3 regions of the Streptomyces sp. NPDC085946 genome follow, and region 3 is predicted to be linked to each of the others. Evidence: riboswitches for the same ligand, from Rfam matches in the RefSeq annotation. Region 3 holds a riboswitch; each other region holds the start of a gene.
What was found. Region 3 has a riboswitch for thiamine pyrophosphate ahead of thiC (phosphomethylpyrimidine synthase ThiC). Riboswitches for the same ligand answer to the same signal wherever they lie in the genome.
Positions count from the first base shown of each region.

Region 1: linked by a shared signal. The riboswitch ahead of thiO (glycine oxidase ThiO) and the one ahead of thiC (phosphomethylpyrimidine synthase ThiC) in region 3 are both predicted to bind thiamine pyrophosphate.
Region 2: linked by a shared signal. The riboswitch ahead of ACIF8T_RS16425 (thiamine ABC transporter substrate binding subunit) and the one ahead of thiC (phosphomethylpyrimidine synthase ThiC) in region 3 are both predicted to bind thiamine pyrophosphate.

Region 1 covers NZ_JBITSF010000001.1:859,265-861,457, forward strand. The annotation lists gene thiS (sulfur carrier protein ThiS) at 1-141, opposite strand, end outside; gene thiO (glycine oxidase ThiO) at 138-1,307, opposite strand; TPP riboswitch at 1,305-1,416, opposite strand; gene ACIF8T_RS03845 (hypothetical protein) at 1,469-1,819, shown strand; gene ACIF8T_RS03850 (NAD(P)/FAD-dependent oxidoreductase) at 1,852-2,193, shown strand, end outside.
Region 2 covers NZ_JBITSF010000007.1:127,610-129,802, forward strand. The annotation lists gene ACIF8T_RS16420 (ABC transporter permease) at 1-163, opposite strand, end outside; gene ACIF8T_RS16425 (thiamine ABC transporter substrate binding subunit) at 208-1,296, opposite strand; TPP riboswitch at 1,377-1,482, opposite strand; gene rlmN (23S rRNA (adenine(2503)-C(2))-methyltransferase RlmN) at 1,518-2,193, opposite strand, start outside.
Region 3 covers NZ_JBITSF010000002.1:180,477-182,669, forward strand. The annotation lists gene thiC (phosphomethylpyrimidine synthase ThiC) at 1-1,082, opposite strand, end outside; TPP riboswitch at 1,075-1,272, opposite strand; gene ACIF8T_RS06440 (hypothetical protein) at 1,618-2,118, opposite strand.

The DNA of each region.
Region 1 (2,193 bases), on a different contig from region 3:
CGGCCACTGCGCGCGCGGGACGACGGTCTCGTTGAGGGCGGCGGCCACGCCCGAGGGTGCCTGGGTGAGGGACTTCACCACGGTGTCGAGGGCCGTGCCGGGGGCGATCTCCCGGGGGCGGCCGTTGACGGAGATGTTCATGCGGGCTGCTCCGTGAGGACGGCGGTGCCGAAACGGCGGGGGGTGAAGGGACGGGCCTCGTCGGGGAGCTCACCGGTCGCCAGGACGTGCGCCATGACGTCGCCGGTGACCGGGGTGAGCAGCACGCCGTTGCGGTAGTGGCCGGTGGCCAGCAGCAGTCCGTCCAGCCCGGTCGGGCCCAGCAGCGGCGCGTTGTCGGGGGAGGCGGGCCGCAGCCCGGCCCGGACCTCGGTGAACGCCAGCTCGGTGATGCCCGGGACCAGCTCGTGCGCGTCGCGCAGCAGCTCGTACACGCCGCCCGCGGTCACCGTCGTGTCCCAGCCCAGCTCCTCGCTCGTCGCGCCGACGACCAGCTCCCCGTTCTCGCGCGGCACCAGGTAGACGTGGCTGCCGCGCACCACGGCCCGCACGGTCCGGCCGAGGAACGGCCCGTGCCGCGTCGGCATCGCCAGCCGCACGACCTGCCCCTTCACCGGCCGCACCGGCGGCAGGACGTCGTCGGGGACGCCCGCCAGCCGCCCGCTGAGGCTGCCCGCGGCCAGGACCACCCGCCCGGCGCCCAGCGCGGTGCCGTCGGCCGTCACCACGCCCGTGGCCCGGTCCCGTACGACGGTGAGCCGCTCGGCCCACGCGCGGTGGAACACCACCCCGGCCCGCTCGCACGCGGCCACCAGCGCCCGGGCCAGCCGCCGCGGGTCGACCTGGTGGTCGCCGTCGACGCGCAGCCCGCCGCGCACCCCCGGCGCGAGCATCGGCTCCAGACGCCGGCACTCCCGCCCCGACAGCCACTGGGAGTCCAGCCCCGAGCGCTGCTGGAAGGCGTGCAGTTCGCGCAGATGGGCGCGGTCGTCGGCGTCCAGGGCGACCGCGAGCGTGCCGTTGCGGCGGTAGCCGAGGTCGTGGCCGGTCAGTTCGGCCAGCTCCGCCGCGAAGCCGGGCCAGCGGCGGGCGGACTCCAGGTTGAGGCCGAGCAGGGTCTGCTCGCCGTAGTGCAGTTCCGTGACGGCGGCCAGCATCCCGGCCGCCACCTGCGCGGCCCCGCCGCCGGGTTCGGGGTCCAGCACGGCCGTGGCCAGGCCGCGCTGCGCGGCCCGCCAGGCCGTGACCAGGCCGATGATCCCGCCCCCGACGACCAGGACGTCTGACGTGTCGGACGTGCGCGACATGGGCGTCCAGCCCCTCCCTTCGCCGGCATGACCCGGATCAGGTTCGTACGGTCGGAGGCCGCCAGCCTCCCTCTCAGCCCGGTGCGTCCGGGCTCCCGCGAGTGCTCTACGTTGGCCACCCTAGCCCGACGCCGCACGTCTCAGTAAGGGAGCCTCCGCCCGTGGCCCGTTCGCTCGACGGTCTCGTCCTCGCCCCCGTCGCCGACCAGGCCCCGGGCCAGGTCGGCACCCGCACCCGGTTCGCCTACCGCGAGGAGGACGGCGTGGTGTGGGCCGAGTACGCGGGCGGCGACGTCGTACGGGGGCATCTGGTGGGTACCCGGGAGGGGGACCGGCTGGACTTCCGGTACGTGCAGCTCAAGCACGACGGGACGACCTCGTCGGGACACTGCGTGTCGACGGTGACGGAACTGCCCGACGGGCGGGTGCGGCTGGAGGAGACCTGGCGGTGGGAGTCGCAGCGGGGCAGCGGGACGAGCGTGGTGGAGCAGATTCCCGCGCACGGGCACTGACTGACGGTCCGTCAGGTGACTAGGGTGATCAGGTGAGCGAGCAGACCCAGGAACAGGGAGCGTCCGGGCCGCGCCGGGTGGTCGTGGCGGGCGCGGGCATGGCCGGCGTGCAGACCGCCGTCGCGCTGCGGGAACAGGGCTTCCCCGGCACCGTGACCCTGATCGGCGCGGAGCCCCACCAGCCGTACGACCGGCCGCCGTTGTCCAAGGCCGTGCTGCTCGGCAAGGCCGAGGGCTCCGCCTTCGACGTCGACTTCGAGGCGCTCGGCATCGAACTGCGGCTCGGCTGCGAGGTGCTGGGCCTGCGGCCCGCCGACCACGAACTGGACACCGGGGCCGGGCCCGTGCCGTACGACGTCCTGGTCGTCGCGACC
Region 2 (2,193 bases), on a different contig from region 3:
CCTGCCAGGTGGTGAACCACAGCACGTGCCGGACGCCGGACTCCCCCAGCACCTCGGCGATCCGGCCGGGCTGCCAGGCCCCGTCCGCCTGCAGACCGCGCGCGACGATCGCGGCGACGGGATAGGCGAAGAAGACCGCGAAGAACGCGACGGGCACGGCCATCAGGCCGAACCGCGCCGCGCTCCCGCGCCGGTCCCGGCGGACGGCTACTTCAGTACGAGCGACGTCCACGACTTGACCCACTCGTCCCGCTTGTCGGCGATCTTCTCCGGGGCCAGGGTCTCGGGGTCGGCGGCCTGCGGTCCGTACTGCGTGAACTCCTCGGGCACCTCGGCGTCCTCGGTGACCGGGTAGACGAACATGTTGAGCGGCATGTCCTCCTGGAACCGCTTGCCGACCAGGAAGTCGAGGAGCGCCTTGCCGCCCTCGGCGTTCTTCGCGTTGCTCAGCAGCCCCGCGTACTCGACCTGCCGGAAGCAGGTGCCCTCGGCGACGCCGGTCGGGGCCGTGCCGGGCCTCGGGTCGGCGAAGACGACCTCGGCGGGCGGCGAGGAGGCGTACGACACGACCAGCGGCCGGTCGCCCTTGGCCTGCTTGCCACCGGCCGAGCCGGAGAACTCCTCGTTGTAGGCCTGCTCCCAGCCGTCGACGACCTTCACGCCGTTGGCCTTGAGCTTATTCCAGTAGTCCTGCCAGCCGTCGTCGCCGTACCGCGCGGCCGTGCCCAGCAGGAAGCCGAGGCCGGGCGAGGAGGTCGAGGCGTTCTCGGTGACGAGGAGGTCCTTGTACTCCGGCCGGACCAGGTCGTCGAAGCTCTTCGGCGGGTCGAGCTCGCGGTCGGCGAAGTACTTCTTGTCGTAGTTGACGCAGATGTCGCCGGTGTCGACGGGCGTGACCCGGTGCCGCTCCCCGTCGGCCCGGTACTCGGCCCTGATCCGGTCCGCGCCCTTCGCCTCGTAGGACTGGAACAGCCCGTTGTCGAGGGCGCGGGAGAGCAGGGTGTTGTCGACGCCGAAGAAGACGTCGCCCTGCGGGTTGTCCTTGGTCAGGATCGCCTTGTTGACGGCCGTCCCGGCGTCGCCGTCCTTGAGGACCCGGACCCGGTAGCCGGACTGCTTCTCGAAGGCGGCGACGACGTCCTTCGACACGGCCCACGAGTCGTGGCTGACCAGGGTGACCGTCCTGGAACCGCCGGACGGCTGTCCGTCGCCGTCGGACGACCCGCAGGCGGCCAGGCCGCCGACCAGGCCCAGACCGACGACCACGGCCGTGAACCGCTTCTTGGTGATGCCCACTGAATTCCTCCTGGGGTGACCAGGAAGAGACGCGGCCCTGCCCGGGACCCCTCGGAGGGGCCCCGGGCAGGGCGCAACAGCTCGAGTGATGACCGATCTCCCTACCCAGAATGACCTGGGCCAGGTTCGGAGGGTCTGCGGCCGGTGCCGCACTCTCAGCGCTGTGGCGCTCCCCTGTCGGAATATGCAGATGTTCTTACGCGGATTTTACGGTGGTCAGATTACCTCTCGGTCGCGGCGAGCTGACCACAGGCCCCGTCGATCTCCTGTCCACGGGTGTCCCGAACGGTCACCGGCACACCGTGGGCGGCGACGGCCTCCACGAACGCCTTCTCGTCCTCGGGCCGGGACGCGGTCCACTTCGACCCGGGCGTCGGGTTCAGCGGGATGAGGTTGACGTGCACCGGCCTGCCCTTGAGCAGCCGGCCGAGCCGGTCACCGCGCCACGCCTGGTCGTTGATGTCCCGGATCAGCGCGTACTCGATGGACAGCCGCCGGCCCGACTTCGCCGTGTACTCGAACCCGGCGTCGAGGACCTCGCGCACCTTCCAGCGGGTGTTCACGGGGACGAGGGTGTCGCGCAGCTCGTCGTCGGGCGCGTGCAGGGAGATGGCGAGGCGGCACTTGAAGCCCTCGTCGGCGAACCGGTGGATCGCCGGGACGAGACCGACGGTCGACACGGTGATCCCGCGCTGCGACAGGCCCAGCCCGTCGGGCTCCGGGTCGGTCAGCCGCCGGATGGCGCCCACCACCCGGTTGTAGTTGGCGAGCGGCTCGCCCATGCCCATGAAGACGATGTTGCTCAGCCGCGCGGGCCCGCCGGGGACCTCGCCGTCCCTCAGCGCCCGCATGCCGTCCACGATCTGGTGCACGATCTCGGCGGTGGACAGGTTGCGG
Region 3 (2,193 bases):
CCGTCCCCGAGGGAGTACGTCACGTCGTACGCGGCGAGGATATCGCAGAGTTCCTCGAAATTCTCGTACAGGAAGGACTCCTTGTGGTGCGCCAGGCACCACGCGGCCATGATCGAGCCGCCGCGCGAGACGATGCCGGTCTTGCGGTGGGCGGTCAGCGGCACGTACGCCAGGCGCACCCCCGCGTGGACCGTCATGTAGTCCACGCCCTGCTCGGCCTGTTCGATGACCGTGTCCTTGTAGATCTCCCAGGTCAGTTCCTCGGCCTTGCCGTCGACCTTCTCCAGGGCCTGGTACAGCGGCACGGTGCCGATGGGCACGGGGGAGTTGCGCAGCACCCACTCGCGGGTGGTGTGGATGTTGCGGCCGGTGGACAGGTCCATGACCGTGTCGGCGCCCCAGCGGGTGGCCCACGTCATCTTCTCGACCTCCTCCTCGATGGAGGAGGTCACCGCGGAGTTGCCGATGTTGGCGTTGACCTTCACCAGGAACCGCTTGCCGATGATCATCGGCTCGATCTCCGGGTGGTTGACGTTGGCCGGCAGCACGGCCCGGCCCGCCGCGATCTCCTCGCGCACCACCTCGGGCGAGACGTTCTCCCGGAGCGCCACGAACTCCATCTCGGGCGTGATCTCGCCGCGTCGCGCGTACGCGAGCTGCGTGACGGCCTTGCCGTCCCGGCCGCGGCGCGGCAGGCGGGGACGCCCGGGGAAGACCGCGTCCAGGTTGCGCAGGCCGCCGCGGGGCGCGGTGTGCTTGATCCCGTCGTCCTCGGGGCGGACGGGACGGCCCGCGTACTCCTCCGTGTCACCGCGGGAGACGATCCAGTTCTCCCGCAGCGGCGGCAGTCCCCTGCGGACGTCGGTGTCGACGAGCGGGTCGGTGTACGGGCCCGAGGTGTCGTACAGCGTGACCGACTGCCCGTTGGTGAGGTGCACCTGGCGGACCGGCACCCGGAGGTCGGGGCGCGAACCCTCGACGTACGCCTTGTGCCAGCCGATGGACTTCCCGGCCTCCGCGTCCCGCGATCCGTTCGTCGCGGTCTGCGTGGAGGCAGGCGTGCGTGCGTCCTTGTTGGTCATGAGACCTACTCCCTACGCCGGCATTACCCGGTAACAGGTTCGGCGGTCGACGCAGCGGTATCCGTCTGCCGATGGTCCGATGTTCCCTGTGAAACATCTCTCGGCTCCGGCGACGTTTCATGTGAAACATCGCCGGGACGGAGGTCAGCGCCCTCTCAGCCCGGTGCTCCGAGCTCCCGCGTGTGCAAAAGGTGCCTCCACGCTAGCGTCAGTTCTGGCGCGCTGAACAGAGGGCCCCCGCCGTTCTTGCGATGATCGGGCGGTGACCACGACGCAGCATCCCCCGTACCCACCGCCCGAGCCGCCCCACGGATCCGGCGCCGGAAACGGCGACGGACCCGGCCGGGGGCCCGGCCCGGGACCTGGTCCGGGACCTGGTTCAGGACCCGGTCCGCGCCCTGGTCCGCGATCCGGTGGAGGCCAGGTACCCGGTCGCGGCCCCGGCCCGGACTGGGAGGACGGCGGCCGGCCGGGTCCAGGGCCGGCCGGACCGGCTTCCGAGGGCCCGGGGTCCGACCGGCCGGGCCCCGCTGCCTCATGGTTCGAGGGTCCGGCGTCCGGGGGTTCGGCGTCCGGGGGTTCGGCGTCCGGCCGAGGGCACGCTCCCGGCGGCGGGCGCGGTCCCGGGTTCGACAGCGGCCAGGGAGGCGGGCACCGCCCCGGGGCGTACGACGGCGGCCACGGCGGCGGACAGCGCCCCGGGCCCGATGACGGCCACGGCGGCGGCCGTCGTCCCGAGTTCGGCGACGGCGGGCAGCGCCCCGGCTTCGGCGGCGGCAACGGCGGCGTCCGTCGTGGGTCCGGCCACGACCGCGGCAGCTTCCAGCGGCCCGGGTTCGACGACGACCACACCGGCGGACACGGTCCGGGACCCGATGGCCGGCACGGACACGGTCCCGCCGGCGAGCACGGGCACCCTCCCGCGTTCGACGGCGGCCGCGGCTCCCCCAGCGGGCCCGGCGCACAGGGCGGCCCCGGCCCCGGCGACGGTCCCGGCGACGGCCGGGGCCCGGATGCCGGCCGCGGCTCCGGACACGGCTCAGGAGGCGGCCACGGCTCCGGCGGCGGCCACGGTCCCGCCCCCGCACCGGGCGGCGGCGGCCACGGACAC